DNA from 2 places in the Pseudomonas sp. MBLB4136 genome. Region 1 is predicted to be linked to the other one. Evidence: riboswitches for the same ligand, from Rfam matches in the RefSeq annotation. Region 1 holds a riboswitch; the other holds the start of a gene.
What was found. A riboswitch is a leader RNA that binds a small molecule or an ion and turns the genes downstream of it on or off. The one in region 1 is predicted to bind cobalamin.
Positions count from the first base shown of each region.

Region 2: it holds a riboswitch for cobalamin, as region 1 does, so the genes downstream of both, ACSX1D_RS18325 (TonB-dependent receptor family protein) here and ACSX1D_RS06500 (cobaltochelatase subunit CobN) in region 1, are expected to answer to the same signal.

Region 1 covers NZ_CP196713.1:1,424,845-1,432,431, forward strand. The annotation lists gene ACSX1D_RS06465 (NAD-dependent deacylase) at 1-306, shown strand, start outside; gene ACSX1D_RS06470 (C40 family peptidase) at 361-999, shown strand; gene ACSX1D_RS06475 (C40 family peptidase) at 1,083-1,604, shown strand; gene ACSX1D_RS06480 (O-methyltransferase) at 1,623-2,285, shown strand; gene ACSX1D_RS06485 (hypothetical protein) at 2,307-2,627, shown strand; tRNA gene ACSX1D_RS06490 (tRNA-Ala) at 2,672-2,747, shown strand; gene ACSX1D_RS06495 (GFA family protein) at 2,808-3,155, opposite strand; cobalamin riboswitch at 3,256-3,663, shown strand; gene ACSX1D_RS06500 (cobaltochelatase subunit CobN) at 3,784-7,587, shown strand, end outside.
Region 2 covers NZ_CP196713.1:3,999,228-4,006,814, reverse strand. The annotation lists gene ribA (GTP cyclohydrolase II) at 1-48, shown strand, start outside; gene ACSX1D_RS18335 (MFS transporter) at 45-461, shown strand; gene ACSX1D_RS18330 (cobalamin-binding protein) at 461-1,258, shown strand; gene ACSX1D_RS18325 (TonB-dependent receptor family protein) at 1,312-3,255, opposite strand; cobalamin riboswitch at 3,356-3,587, opposite strand; gene dxs (1-deoxy-D-xylulose-5-phosphate synthase) at 3,660-5,558, opposite strand; gene ispA ((2E,6E)-farnesyl diphosphate synthase) at 5,717-6,604, opposite strand; gene ACSX1D_RS18310 (exodeoxyribonuclease VII small subunit) at 6,601-6,843, opposite strand; gene ACSX1D_RS18305 (sulfite exporter TauE/SafE family protein) at 6,948-7,587, opposite strand, start outside.

The DNA of each region.
Region 1 (7,587 bases):
TGCGGCGGCATCCTGCGCCCGCCCGTGGTGCTGTTCGAGGAAATGCTGCCGGAAGCTGCCATTGCCAGCCTCTACGCCGAGCTGGGCAAGGGCTTCGATCTAGTGTTGAGCGTCGGCACCAGTGCCAGCTTTCCCTACATAATCGAGCCGGTGCTGCGCACCCGCGAGGGCGGCGGCCTGACCGTGGAGATCAACCCGGGCCGCACCGACCTGAGCGATGAGGTGGATGTTCGCCTGCAAGGGCGGGCCTTAGATGTCCTGCCAGAACTACTGAGTCACATTTCTGCCCAAGGAAATTGCAAATAGGAGCGAGTGAGGGCATAGTCGCCGCCACTTCAGAATTCCGACACGGCTGTGCCCATGCTCAAACGCTTCGCACCCCTCGTGCCTTTCGCACCCCTCGTGCCTTTCGCACTCGTCCTGGTCCTCGCGGGCTGCGCCGGCCAGGCGCCGCAGACGCAATCCAGTGTATTCGGCCCCCTCAGCAAGTCGTCGATGTTCGTCTCGCGCCCCCCCCATGCCGAACCGACCGAGGAAGAACTCGCCGACCTGACCGACGACCAGCCCTATGAAATGCCCCAGCTGGCCGACAGCATCCTGTCCCATGGCCTGTCGCTGGTCGGCACCCGTTATCGCTTCGGCGGCAGCTCGGTGAAGTCCGGCTTCGATTGCAGTGGCTTCATCGGCTACCTGTTCCGCGAAGAGGCCGGCCTGCAACTGCCGCGCTCCACCCGCGAGATGATCAATATCGACGCGCCGCTGGTCGAGCGTGATGAGCTGGAGCCGGGCGACCTGGTGTTCTTCAGCACCAACGGCCGCGGCCGCGTCAGCCATGCCGGCATCTACCTGGGCGATGACCAGTTTATCCATTCGGCCAGTCGCCGCAGTGGCGGCGTGCGGGTCGACAGCCTGGACGACCGCTACTGGAAGCGCAGCTTCATCGAGGCCAAGCGCGTGCTGGCCATGGCGCCCAGCGAGTCGCTCGAGCGCCATCCCTGAGTCGTTGGTGGCGCCTCGGCGGTTGCGCGCCGACGCCTGAGCCGGCAGAGTAGGGCGCATCCAGGCTCAGGATCGCCTCGCTCATGCCCGCTACGCCCCGTGTCGCCTTGTTGCTTCTCGTCGCGCTGCTCAGCGCCTGCGCCGGCCGCCCGGCCGCTCCGCCAACCTCGATTCAGCTTCCCGCCGGTAGCCTTCACGGCAGCTCCGACGACGTGCTATTCCGTGCCTTGGGCCTGGTCGGCACCCCCTACCGCTATGGCGGCAACACCCCCGAAGGGGGCTTTGACTGCAGCGGGCTGATCGGCTATGTCTATCGCGACGCCGCCGGCATCCAGTTGCCCCGTTCGACCCGCGAACTGAGCGCACTGCGCGCGCCGACCATCGGCAGCCGCGAGGCTCTGCAGAGTGGCGACCTGGTGTTCTTCGCCACCAGCGGCGGCAGTCAGGTCAGCCATGCCGGCATCTACGTCGGCAACGGCCGCTTCGTCCATGCGCCCTCCAGTGGTGGCACCGTGCGCCTGGACAGCCTGAGCAACAGCTACTGGCAGCGCACCTACCTGGACGCCAAGCGCGTGTTCAGCGCCGAACTGGCGCGCAACCCCTGATTTCAGGCAGGCCAGCCCATGACCAATCGCACCCTCAACCTCGACGACGCACTGTATCGCTACCTGCTCGAGGTCTCCCTGCGTGAGACGCCGCTGCTCAAGCGCCTGCGCGAGGAGACCGCGCAGCTGGAAAACGCGCGCTGGCAGATCGCCCCGGAGCAGGGCCAGTTCATGGCGCTGCTGGTCAAGCTGACGGGCGCCAGGCGGGTCATCGAGATCGGTACCTTCACCGGCTACAGCGCCATTTGCATGGCCGAGGCCATGCCCGAGGACGGCCGGCTGATCTGTTGCGACATTTCCGGCGACTACAACGCCATGGCCCGGCGCTACTGGGACGAGGCGGGCCTGGCCGGGCGCATCGAGCTGCGCCTGGCGCCGGCCCTGGAGACCCTGGCAGCGATGGCCGGCGAGGAGCAGGACGGGCAGTTCGACCTGATCTTCATCGACGCCGACAAGGCCAACTACCCGGCCTACTTCGAGCATGCCCTGCGCCTGCTGCGCCCGGGTGGCCTGGTGCTGTTCGACAACACCCTGTGGAGCGGTCGGGTGCTCGAGGCCGCGCCGGACAGCGCCGATACCCGCGCTATCCAGGCCCTCAACCTGGCCCTGCGTGACGATGCGCGCATCGACCTGTCGCTGCTGCCCCTGGGCGACGGCCTGACCCTGTGCCGCAAGCGCTGACCCTGAGCTCGCCGCCGTCCCATGGCCGAACCGATTCGCCTGCCGCCCCAGCCCGAAGGCTGTGAGCTCTGCGCCCGCCAGGCGCCCTTGACCCGTCACCACCTGATCCCCAAGGCGTTGCACGACAAGCCCTACGTGCAGAAGCGCTACGCCAGGAGCGAGCGGATCACCGCCACCCTGTGGGTGTGTCGCGCCTGCCATAACCAGATCCACCGGCTGTTCAGCGAGAAGGAACTGGCGCTGCACTACAACAGCCGCGAGGCCCTGTTGAGTGATGAGCGCCTGTGCACCTTCGTCGCCTGGCTGGCGGCCAAACCGGCGGGCTTCATGCCGCGTCACTGAGCCATTGGCGTGCCGTCGAGGGCGGGCTAGATTGAATACTGCACGGGCCGATAGCTCAGCTGGGAGAGCGCCGCGTTCGCAATGCGGAGGTCGGGAGTTCGATCCTCCTTCGGTCCACCAAGTCGAAAAGCCAGGCCTCGGTGGCCTGGCTTTTTTGTCTTCGCTGCAGCTGTCGCCGCTCTAGAGCGCCTTGCCGTCGAACTGCTGGACCGGCACGGCGTCCAGGTCGATGCCTTCGAGGCAGCGGATATTGATCGCCGCCATGGCATTGCCCTTGGGGTCGGTGCCTTCGCCGAAGGGGTGGATGCCGCAGCGCGGGCAGAAGCGGTGCATGATCACATGCTTGTTGAAGCTGTAGGCGGCGGCGTCGCTGTCCGGGGTCAGCAGGTTCAGCCGGTCCCGCGGGACGAACCACATCAAGGCACCCTTGCGCTGGCAGATCGAGCAGTTGCAGGCCACGGCTCCGGCGATCTCGCCCTCCACCTCGAACGCCACCTGGCCGCAATGACAGCGTCCTCGGTATTTCATCGCAACGCTCCTGACGAGTAAGAGGAGGTAGAAGCTTAGCTCCCGTTGCGGGAGGCATCGGGCGCGCCCGTGCATTGACGCCCCGCCTGCCTGTCTCTACCCTGCGCGCCTTGCAACAGGTGCCCCCGACGCCGCGCGTCCGAGGGGTGAAACAGGGAAGTCGGTGCGTTCGGCCTCTACGGGCCCGCAATTCCGACGCTGCCCCCGCAACGGTAGACGAGTCAAACCCGCGCTTTTTACCACTGTGCCTGGGAGACTGTCGGACTTAACGCTGTTCTGCTGCGGAAAGCCGGATTCGGCCATTTTTGCTGCTCTTTTTCGTTGAATAGCCCGCTATTCGCCGCGAAAGACCAACAAAACTGCGCGGGGGTGCCCCCTCGAACCGGACTTTCCCTCGCTACGTACGGTTAAGCCCGCCAGGCTCCGCGCACGGGAAGGTGCGCGGGCCGGCGCCCTTAGAGGCGCGCCGCTCGTGAGCCCGGAGACCGGCCTGTCGCAGTCCACGGCATCGCGGAGGGCGTTGTCCGGCGGGTGGGCCGCGCCCTTGTCGTGGCCCATGCGTCGTCGTTCCTCCGCCTGCCTCTTGCGGTCTGGGTCGCGCGGGTGAGCGCGGCGGAGCTATTACGACATGAGCATGTCCCTTCCACGGTCTGCGTCCTTCCTGACGTGCGCCCTTTCCCTGGGCAGACGCCTGGCGCTCGCCACCTGCCTGGCGCTGAGCGCGCCGCTGGCCGGTGCGGCGCAGATCAACGCCATCGTCTCCGCCTACAGCGCCGCCGAGTTCGCCGCGGCGGTCGCCCAGTTCCAGCGCCAGTATCCCGGCCAGCGGGTCAGCGCGCGGACTCCCGAGCAGCTGGCCGAGCTGGACGATGCCGCCCTGCAGCAATGGCTGGATGCGGGCCAGGTGCTGTTCGGTGCCGGCATCTTCGGCGCCGAGGTGGAGCGTCTGCGGCCCCTGCTGGGCCGGGCGTCAGCCGCCGAGCTGTTCGTCCTGCACAGCGACCATGGCCTGGTGCAGCTCAGCCGCGCCGCCGGTCGTCCACTGTTCGCCTCCCGCGAAGAGGCCGAGCGCCTGGGCGCGGCCAAGCCGGGCGGGGCGCTGGCCCCCTGGCTGCAGGAGCAGCAGCGCGAACATCCGCGCCAGGCCGACTGGCTGAGCGCGCGCAGCTACTGGCTGGCCGGCGGCAGCGAGAACATCGCCGGGCTGCTGGCCTGGCTGGCGGCGCGGGTGGATACCGGCGTGGCGCCGGCGCCGGCCAGGGAGCGGGCGCCGCTGCGCTTCTACCAGGACGGCGAGCTGCGCAGCGCCGAGCAGCTGCGCTGGCGCGGCGAGGCCCTGGTGGCGCTGGTCGACCACGGGCGCGCCGATCGTGCCGGCGACCAGGCGCTCAACGATGCGCTGTGCCGCGCCCTGGGCGAGGCCGGTCTGGCTTGCGTCAGCCTGTTCGCCAACTGGGGTGAGGGCTCCCTGCAGGCGGTGCGCTGGCTCAAGGAGGGCGAGCACCCGCCGTTGGCGGCGGTGGTCGCCCTGCAGGACTTTGTCATCGGCGGCGGCGAGCACCGCGAGCAGGTCACCGAGCTGTTCGGCGAGCTGAACGTGCCGGTGCTCAAGGGCCTGCGCCTGGAGGACCGCAGCGAGGCGGCCTGGCAGCTGTCCAGCGACGGCCTGGCGCGCGACAAGGTGCACTACCAGCTGGCCATGCCGGAGCTGCAAGGCACCAGCCAGGCCATGGTGCTGGCGGCCTGGCGCGAGCGCCAGCTCGACCCGCTGTCCGGCATCCGCTTCGCCATCGGCGAGCCGCTGCCGCACCAGGTCGCCGCGATGAGCGCGCGCATCCAGCGCTGGCGACACCTGCAGCGCACGGCCAACGCCGACAAGCGCCTGGCGATCATCTACTACAACCATCCGCCGGGGCGGCACAACATCGGCGCGGACAACCTCGATGTGCCGCAGTCGCTGTGGCACATCCTCCAGCGCCTGCAGGCCGAGGGCTACGACACCGGGCCGCTGCCGGACAGCCCCGCGGTGCTGCTCGAACTGTTGCAGGAGCGCGGCGTCAACCTGCCGGAGCAGGGCGACGCCCTGGCCGAGATGGCCGGCAAGGTGCAGAGTCTGGGCGCTGAGGAGTACCGCGACTGGTTCGCCACGCTGCCGGCCGCGCTGCAGGCGGAGATGGTCCAGGGCCCCCTGGGTTACTGGCACGCCCAGCTGCGCCGGGCCCTGGCGGCCTCCGAGCTGCAGATCGCCGCGGATATCCTGGCCAGCGGCTCCAGCGAGCTGCACCACGTGCTCGATGGCGTCGAGCACCCGGCGCGGGCCCGCGCCCTGGACCTGCTGGCGCAGCTCGAGGCGCTGTACCGCGCGGCCGTGGCGCAGCCGACCCAGGCCGACTGGGCCCAGGCCGAGGGGTTGATCGCGGCGCTGGTGGCGACCGGCATCGAGGGCCTGCGCGGCTGGGGCGAGGGCCCGGGGCGGGTGATGGTCCGCGACGGCCGCCTGCTGTTGCCGGGGCTGCGGTTCGGCAAGGTATTCGTCGGCCCGCAGCCGCCGCGCGGCTGGGAGGTGGACGAGGAGCTGCTGCACGCCAACCTGGTGTTTCCGCCGCCGCATCAGTACCTGGCCTTCTATCACTGGCTGCGCGAGGGTTTCCGTGCCGACGCGCTGATCCACCTCGGCCGCCACTCCACCTACGAGTTCCTGCCGCGGCGGCGGGCGGGCCTGAGCGACGAGGACTATCCGACGCAGATACTCGGCGACCTGCCGAGCATCTACCCGTACATAGTCGACGGGGTCGGCGAGGGCATTCAGGCCAAGCGCCGCGGCCTGGCGGTGATGATCGACCACCTGACCCCGCCGCTGGTGGCCACGCCGCTGTACGACGACCTGCTCAAGCTGCGCCAGCTGATCGAGAGTTTCGAGGCCGGCGCCGGGCAGGGCGAGGGGCCGGCGCGACGCGCCACCATCGCCGAGATCAAGCGGCTGGTCGGCAGCGCCGGCCTGGAGTCGGAGCTGCGCGAGTCCATGGCCGAGGTGCTGGTCACCCGTGGCATCGACTTCGAGCAGGTCGATGACGACCTGCTGGTGCACGAGGTCGGCCACTACCTGACCAACATCCAGGAGCGCTTCATGCCCATGGGCCTGCACGTGTTCGGCAAGCCCTGGCAGCCCGAGGCGGTGCAGACCCTGCTGACCTCCATGGGCGCCGCCGGGGCGGGCCAGCGCCAGGCCCTGGTCGACTCGCCGGCGGCCGAGATGGCGGCGCTGCTGAGGGCTCTGGACGGCGGCTTCGTCGTCCCCGGCAAGGGCAACGACCCGATCCGCACGCCGCAGGCGCTGCCCACCGGGCGCAACTTCCATGCCCTGGACAGCAGCCTGCTGCCCAGTCGCATCGGCTGGGGCATCGGCCGCGAGATGGCGCAGCAGGCGCGGCAGCGGCCGCTCGCCGCCGAGGGCCGCGAGGCGGTGATCCTCTGGGCCTCGGACACGGTGCGCGACGAAGGCGCGATGATCGCCTTCGGCCTCGACCTGCTCGGCGTCGAGCCGCAGTGGAACGGTCGTGGCATCGTCCAGGGCATCCGGCGCCGCCCCCTGGCGCCTGGGGAGGAGCGTCGCGACCTGCTGTTCACCACCTCCGGGCTGTTCCGCGACCTCTACGCCGACCAGCTGGCGCTGCTCGAGCGCGCGGTGCTGCTGGCCCTGGACGGCGCCGCCGCAACCATTCGCCGCGACTACCCGGCGCTGCGTCCGGCCCTGTCCGCGGCCCTGGAGCCCCTCGGCGCGGCGGCCGGCGGCGGTCGCGAGAGTCTGGCGGCCAACCGCGTCGCCGCCCACTGGGTAGCGGACGCCGCGCGGCGCCTGGAGGCCGGGTTGAGTGCCGAGCAGGCCGGCAGCCTGGCGGCCCTGCGCCTGTTCGGCGTGGCCCCCGGGGCCTATGGAGCCGGCATCAACCGCCTGGTGGAGCGCTCCGGCAGCTGGCAGCAGCGTGGCGAACTGGCCCAGGCCTATGTCAGCCGCCTCGGCCACGCCTACGGCCTGCGCCACCAGGGCGAGCCGGTGCAGGAGGTGTTCCGCGACAACCTCAAGACGGTGCGCCGCACCTACCTCGGCCGTTCCAGCAACCTCTACGGCCTGCTCGACAACAACGACTCCTTCGATTACCTGGGTGGCCTGAGCCTGGCGGTGGAGCAGGTCTCCGGCAGCACCCCGGAAAACTTCGTCAGCTGGCACAACGACCCGGCGCGGGTGCGCCTGGAGCCGCTGCAGCAGGCGCTGCTGGCCGAGCTGCGCGGGCGCTTCCTCAACCCGGCCTGGATCGAGGCGCTGATGCAGCACGACTACGCCGGCGCACGGACCATGGGCAGCGAGTTCCTCGAATACCTCTGGGGTTGGCAGGTGACCAACCCGGAGATCATCCGTGACAGCGCCTGGGAG
Region 2 (7,587 bases), 2.2 Mb from region 1:
CATCTGCTCGGCAGCCTGCACCAGGGCGAGGTCGAGGAAGCGCCGTGAGTCGCAGCGAGCAGCGCCGGCGCCTGGCGCTCCGCTGGTGGGGGCTGCTGACCCTGGCCCTGGCGCCGCTGTTCGTCCTCAACCTGGTGTTCGGCGGCGCTCGCCAGCCGGGGCCGCTGGCCATGCCGCTGTTCATCGCCGGCCTGCTGGCGATGTTCGCCAGCCTGCCGCTGTTTCGTGCCTACAAGCGTGCCCTGGTGGCTACCGAGAAAGCCCTGGATACGCCGCAGGAGCCAGCCGCCTGGCAGGCGCTGGGCGAGTGCCGAGGGCGGGCCATGCTGGTCGCCGCGCTGCCGGCCTGGGTCGCCGCCGTTGCGCTGTTCGCCGGTCTGGAGGGCATTCCGCTGCTGCTCCTGGCGCTGTCCAGCCTGGTGCTGTTCTACCTCTACCGTATTCCCCGCCAGCTCGGCTGATGACGCGCCTGGGGCTGTGCCTGCTCGCGCTGCTGGCCTGGCCGGCGCTGGCGGTGGAGCGGGTGGTCAGCCTGGCACCCTCGCTCAGTGAGATCGTCTTGGAGCTCGAAGCTGCCGACCTGCTGGTCGGCGTGCTGGATGGCGGCGAGCGCCCCGCCGCGCTGAGCCACCTGCCGTCGGTGGGGCGCTATGGCCAGCTGGAAATGGAAAGCCTGCTCAAGCTGCAGCCCGATCTGGTACTGCTCTGGCCCGACAGCATCGGCCCGGCCCAGCGCCAGCAGCTGCAGGCGTTCGGCATTCCCCTACTGGTCGTGGAACCACGCGACCTGACCAATCTCGCCGCCCAGTTCGCCGAGATCGGCGCGCGCATCGGTCGCCAGGCGCAAGGGGAGTCGTTGCGCCAGCGCTTCGACGAGCGCCGGGCCGAGCTGAGCCGGCGCTATCGCCGCGAGCGGCCGTTGCGGGTGTTCTATCAGATCTGGGACAAGCCGCTGTACACCATAGGCGGGCGCCAGATCATCAGCGACGCCCTGCGCCTGTGCGGCGCCGAGAACGTCTTCGCCGACCTGAGCCTGCCGGCGCCGCAGGTCAGCGTCGAGTCCGTGTTGCAGCGCGATCCCGAGGTTATCCTCGCCGGCAGCGGCGCCCAGCTGGACGGCTGGCGGCGCTGGCCGCAGTTGACCGCGGTAAAGCGCAAGCAACTCTGGCCGGTGCCGGACAAGGGCCTGGAACGGCCCAGTTTCCAGATGCTGGCGGCGACCGAGAAACTGTGCGCCCGGCTGGCGGACGCGCAGTAGCCCTCTGAATGCACAAGGCCCCGCGATTGCGGGGCCTTGTTGTAGGTGGCGGCTTAGAAGCGATAGCCGACGCTCAGTTGCACATCTTCTTCCGGTGCTGGATACAGTCCCTTGTTTCCCGGTGTCCAGGCGGAGTAGGTGGCGAAACTGTCGTAGCGCTTGCCGGTGAGGTTGTTGACCCGCAGCTTGGCGTTGAACTGGCGGTACTCGTATTTCAGGGCGGCGTTGAACAGGGTATAGCCCCCTTCGCGCGGCAGGACATGGGCGTCGTCGCTGGAGAGGTAGCGGGCGCCAGTGTAGATCGCTTCCAGATAGGCGTTCAGTCCCGGCAGGACGATGTAGTTCAGGTGTGCGCCGGCGCTATGACGGGACACCCAGGGCACTTCGTTGCCCTTGTTCTGGCCGGCGCGGAACTCCGAGTCGGTGAAGCTGTACTGGGCACCGACACTGAGCTTGTTGGTCAGCGAACCCTCACCCTCGAGCAGCAGGCCCTGGCGACGGGTCTTGTCCAGGTTGATATTGGCGCCGGCGCCAGGGCCGAATACGGAGTGTTCGGCGAGCGGGTCGTACAGCAGCTCGTCCTCCAGATCCAGGCGGTAGAGAGTGGCCTGGTAACGCTGGCTGCCATCGCGCCACTCGATTCCGCTTTCCCAGGACTCACCGGTCTGTGGCTTGAGGAAGGTCACGCCGGGCCCGACTGAGGCGTTCTCATTGACGTTGGCCCAGCGCAGCACATCTTCGCGCTTGATAAACAGGCTGGTCTGCTGATTCGCCTGCCACTGCAGGGCAACGCTGGTGCTGCCTTCCCGGTCGGTATGACTGAGGTCGTTGCGCTTGTTGCGGTCCTCCGCCTCGCTGGCGCGGTAGCCCAGGATCAGGCTGACATCGCTGGCAAGGGGCTGACTCAGTTGGGTGTACCAGTCGCGCTGAGTCTGGCGCGCCAGGCTGCTGAAGCTCGGAAAGCTGGCGTAGGCGGCCTGGTAATCGCTGGTGATGTGGTCGTGGCCGATCAGCCACTCGCTGCGCCCCAGGCCGCTATCGAAGTGGGCCGTCAGGCGCGGGCTGAAGCTCTCCACACGGGTGCCGTCATTGAACGGGCTGCCGGAAATCAGGCCTACGCCATCGGAGTCGCGGAAGCTGTAATCGAAGTTGCCGGTCCAGTTGGCGCCGATGGCCTGTTCCAAGGCGAAGCGGTGGACCTGGGTCTTGCTGTCGTTCCACTCGTTGGAGGTGCTCGCCTTGCGGTCCGCGCGGCGTTGGGCAATGGTCAGGGCGCCGGGGTAGAGCAGTTCATCGTCGGTGCTCTGGTACTCATACAGTGCCCAACCATCGGCGTGATCGTAGCGCAGCCGGGCGAAACCGTTGCTGTAGCTGGCGTTGTTGTGGTCGCGATAATTGTCGGTGTGGCGCGTTTCGCCGCTGGCATAGACGGAGAACCCGGCGCCTAGCTGCTGGAACAGATGCCCGCGATAGGCCTCCAGGTCGTGGCTGCCCTGGGTCGTCTCCACATAGGCTTCGTTGTCGACTGGCGTGCGGGTGATGATGTTGATCACCCCGCCTACCGCCTGGTCGCCGTAGAGCACGGTGCCGGCGCCGCGGATGATCTCGATGCGCTCGATGTTGGCCAGGGGCACGCTGTTGAGGTCGGGGCCGTTGAGGCTGGGATTGTTCAGGCGGCGGCCGTCGACCAGCACCAGGGTGTTGTTCACCGCATTCTCGCCGAAGCCGCGCAGGCTGATCGACGCGCGGTTGCCGTCGCCCAGGGTGTCGCGAACCTGCAGCCCCGCCTGCCCGCGCAGCACTTCGATCAGGTTGTGGGCGGCGCTTTTCTCGATCTGTTTGCGGTCGATCACCCGGACGCTGGCCGGCGCGGGCTTCTGCAGGGGGGTGCCGCGGGTCACCACCAATGGCTGGGCCTGATAGGGTTCGGCGGGCTCGGCAGCCAGTACCAGGCTCGGGGTCAGCGCTACGGCGAGGGCGAGAGGGGACAGTTTCATGGGTAAATCCTCAAAAGGGAGAAGTCTTTTGAGGAGGGCAGGGACAAGCACGGGCAAGCGGACGGGTGCCAGCGCTTGACGGTGATGCCCTCCGCAACACCAGTCAGATTGCGCCGAGGCAGGTCTCCGGGCTGTCGACTGCGATTTTCCCACCTTCCCGGGCGTACCCAGTGGTGTGTCGGGAAAGCCGGCGCCAGAGCGGGTGTCGCTCGGCGGCTGTCGATTACCGTTGCGGGGGCAGCGCAGGCTTGGCGGCTGTCGGCTGACAGCGGCGCACCTGCTTCCCTTTTCACGCGGCTGGTATGGCCGCGACCTCGGACAACTTGAAACGCCGCGCACCATAAGGGGCTGCGGCGGGTAAAGCAATGCTGCGGCGCGGACGTTGGTCGCCCGCGCCGCGTCGATCAGGCTGGCAACATGGCCAGGCGGCGACGGATGGCGGCCTCGATGCCGGCCTCGTCAAGGCCGCATTCGGCGAGCATCTGCGCCGGCTTGGCGTGCTCCACGTAGTAGTCCGGCAGGCCCAGGTGCAGCACCGACTTGAGCAGGTCCTCACGGGCCAGGTACTCGCTGACCGCGCTGCCGGCGCCGCCCATGATGCTGTTCTCCTCGATGGTCACCAGCAGCTCGTGCTCGGTGGCCAGCTGGCGCAGCAGGGCCTCGTCCAGGGGTTTGACGAAGCGCATGTCGACCACCGTGGCGTCCAGGGTCTCGCCGACCTTCAGCGCCTCGGCCAGTTGCACGCCGAACGCCAGCAGGGCGATGCGCCTGCCCTGGCGGCGGACCACGCCCTTGCCGATCTCCAGCGGTTGCAGGCCCGGCTCGATGCTGGCGTCGGGGCCGCTGCCGCGCGGGTAGCGCACCGCCGCCGGGCCCAGGTACTGGTAGCCGGTGGTGAGCATGCGGCGCAGCTCGTTCTCGTCGCTGGGGGTCATCACCAGCATGCCGGGGATGCAGCGCAGGTAGGACAGGTCGAAGCTGCCGGCGTGGGTCGGGCCGTCCTCGCCGACCAGGCCGGCACGGTCGATGGCGAACAGCACGTCGAGGTTCTGCACCGCGACATCGTGGATCAGCTGGTCGTAGGCGCGCTGCAGGAAGGTCGAGTAGATCGCCACCACCGGCTTGGCGCCGTCGCAGGCCATGCCGGCGGCCAGGGTCACCGCATGCTGCTCGGCGATGGCCACGTCGAAGTAGCGCTGCGGGTAGCGCTCGCTGAAGGCCACCAGGTCGGAGCCTTCCTTCATCGCCGGGGTGATGCCGACCAGGCGGTTGTCCTGCGCGGCCATGTCGCACAGCCACTGGCCGAAGACGTTGGAGTACTTGGGCCCGGAGGGCTTCTTCGGCGCGTTCGCCGGCGCGTTGATCGGCTCCAGCTTGGTGATCGCATGGTAGCCGATCGGGTCGGCCTCGGCCGGGGCGAAGCCCTTGCCCTTCTTGGTGATCACGTGGAGGAACTGCGGCCCCTCCAGGTCGCGCATGTTGCGCAAGGTGGCCAGCAGGGTCGGCAGGTCGTGGCCGTCGATCGGGCCGATGTAGTTCCAGCCCAGTTCCTCGAACAGGGTGCCGGGCACCAGCATGCCCTTGGCGTGTTCCTCGGTCTTGCGGGCGATCTCCCAGGCGCCGGGCAGGCGTGACAGCACCTTCTTGCTGCCTTCGCGCATGCTGGCGTAGGTGCGGCTGGAGAGCAGCTTGGCCAGGTAGTTGGACAGGCCACCGACATTCTTGGAGATCGACATGTCGTTGTCGTTGAGGATCACCAGCATGTTGGCGCTGACGTCCGAGGCGTGGTTCAGCGCCTCGAAGGCCATGCCGGCGGTCAGGGCGCCGTCGCCGATCACCGCCACGCTCTTGCGCTTGCTGTTGTCCAGGCGGGCGGCGATGGCCATGCCCAGGGCTGCGCTGATCGAGGTGCTGGAGTGGCCGACGCCGAAGGTGTCGTACTCGCTCTCGCTGCGGCGTGGGAAGGCGGCGATGCCGTCCTTCTGCCGCAGGCTGCTCATCTGCTCGCGGCGGCCGGTGAGGATCTTGTGCGGATAGGCCTGATGACCGACGTCCCACACCAGGCGGTCGTCCGGGGTGTCGAAGACGTAGTGCAGGGCGATGGTCAGTTCGATCACCCCGAGCCCGGCACCGAAGTGCCCGCCGGTCTGGCCGACGGTGTAGAGCAGGTACTGGCGCAGCTCGTCGGCCAGGCTCACCAGCTCGGCTTCGCCCAGGCGGCGCAGTTCGTCCGGCGTGTTCGCGCGGTCGAGCAGGGGCGTCAGCGGGCGCTCGCGGGGGATCTCATCGAAGGTCGTCGGCATCGGGCGAATCGTTATAGGCAAAAAGATGCGGCAGTTTACCCGAAAGCGATGCCAAGCTTTAAGCCATAACTCCGCGCAAGCGCGGCGGGGTTGCCCGCCCGGCCTGATTCACCCGCGCAGGCCGGTGTCCCCGTCGGGGCGCGGCTCGGCCAGGTGCCTCAGTGGCGGCGCTCGACGATATAGCGGGCCAGCTCGCGCAGCGGCTCGGCGCCGTTGTCGAAGGCGCGCAGGGCGTGCAGCGCCTGGTCGCGCAGCTCCAGGGCGTAGGCCTTGGCCGGTTCCAGGCCGAGCAGGGCCGGGTAGGTCGGCTTGTGGTTGGCCTCATCCTTGCCTTGGGTCTTGCCCAGGGTGGCGGTGTCGCTCTCCACGTCGAGGATATCGTCCTGCACCTGGAACGCCAGGCCGATGGCCCGGGCATAGGCGTGAAGGGCCTTCAGCGCGGCCTCGTCGGCGCGGCCGCTGGCCAGGGCGCCGAGGCGCACGCTGGCCTCGATCAGCGCGCCGGTCTTGTGCCGGTGCATGGTTTCCAGGGCCGCCTGGTCCAGCTGCTGGCCGACCGAGCCGAGGTCGATGGCCTGGCCGCCGACCATGCCCGCGGGGCCTGCGGCCTGGGCCAGGGCGGCGATCATCGCCAGGCGCAGCTCGGCGTCGTGGGGGTTGCGGCGGGCGTCGGCGAGGACCTCGAAGGCCAGGCTCTGCAGACCGTCACCGGCGAGAATGGCGCAGGCCTCGTCGAAGGCCTTGTGGGTGGTCGGCTGACCGCGGCGCAGGTCGTCGTCGTCCATGGCCGGCAGGTCGTCGTGGACCAGCGAGTAGGCATGGATCAGCTCCACCGCGCAGGCCGCGCCGTCGGCGTCTTGCACCTGGCCGCCGAGGACTTCGCAGGCGGCGTAGACCAGCAGCGGGCGCACCCGCTTGCCGCCGTTGACCACGCTGTAGCGCATGGCCTGGTAGAGCCTTTGCAGCTCCGCGCCTGGGGGCTGCAGCAGCGCATCCAGGGCCTCGTCGACGCGGCGCTGACACTGCGCCTGGTAGGCCGCGATCATGCCGGGCGATCCGCGTCGAAGGGGGCTTCCTCCAGCTCGCCGTCGCGTTCCAGGAGAATCTGCACCTTCTGCTCGGCCTGGGTCAGGGCGGCCTGGCAGTCGCGGGTCAGGCGAATGCCCTGCTCGAAGGCGCTCAGCGAGTCTTCCAGCGACAGCTCGCCGCTTTCCAGGCGCTCGACCAGGCTCTGCAGGTCGGTGAGGGACTGCTCGAAGTCGAGCGCGGCTTTCTTACGGGCCATGGCGGACGGTCTCTGGAGGGGGCTCTGGCAGGGTGTGTGACCGGCGCGACACTAGCAGAGGCGCGGCGTGCGGGCAAATCGCCGGGCGCGCGCAGGGGCCTCGCTCAGCCGGCAAAATAGGTGGTCCAGAAGTAATAGGCGGTCATGCCGCCGCCCACGCCGATCACCAGGGCGCGCAGCAAGGCCGGTGGCAGGCGCTGGCCGAGGGCGCCACCGGCGTAGCCGCCGAGGGTGGCGCCGGTCAGCAGGATGGCCAGCTCGTACCAGCTGACCCGCCCGGCGACCACGAAGGTGACGGTGGCGATGCTGTAGATCACCGCCGAGATCAGGTTCTTCAGGGCGTTGGCGCGGGCCACCGGATGGCCCTCGATGGAGAAGGCGGCCAGTTGCAGGATGCCCATGCCGGCGCCGAAGTAGCCTCCGTAGATCGACACGCCGACATGGGCGCCGAGCGACAGCGGGCTGTGCGGCGGCTGCGCACTTGGCGCCGCCTGCGCCCGGCGGGCGGCCAGCAGGCGACTGAGCCAGGGGCTGGCGGCGAACAGCGCGGTGGCGGTCAGCAACAGCCAGGGGATCAGGTGGCGGAAGATCTCGTCGCCACCGGCCAGCAGCAGCAGGCCGCCGCCCAAACCGCCGAGCAAACCGGCCAGCAGCAGCGGCAGCAGGTAGCGGCCCAGCGGGCGCAGGCTGCTGCGCGCCGCCCAGGCCGCGGCCAGGCTGGCCGGCCACAGGGCCACGGCGTTG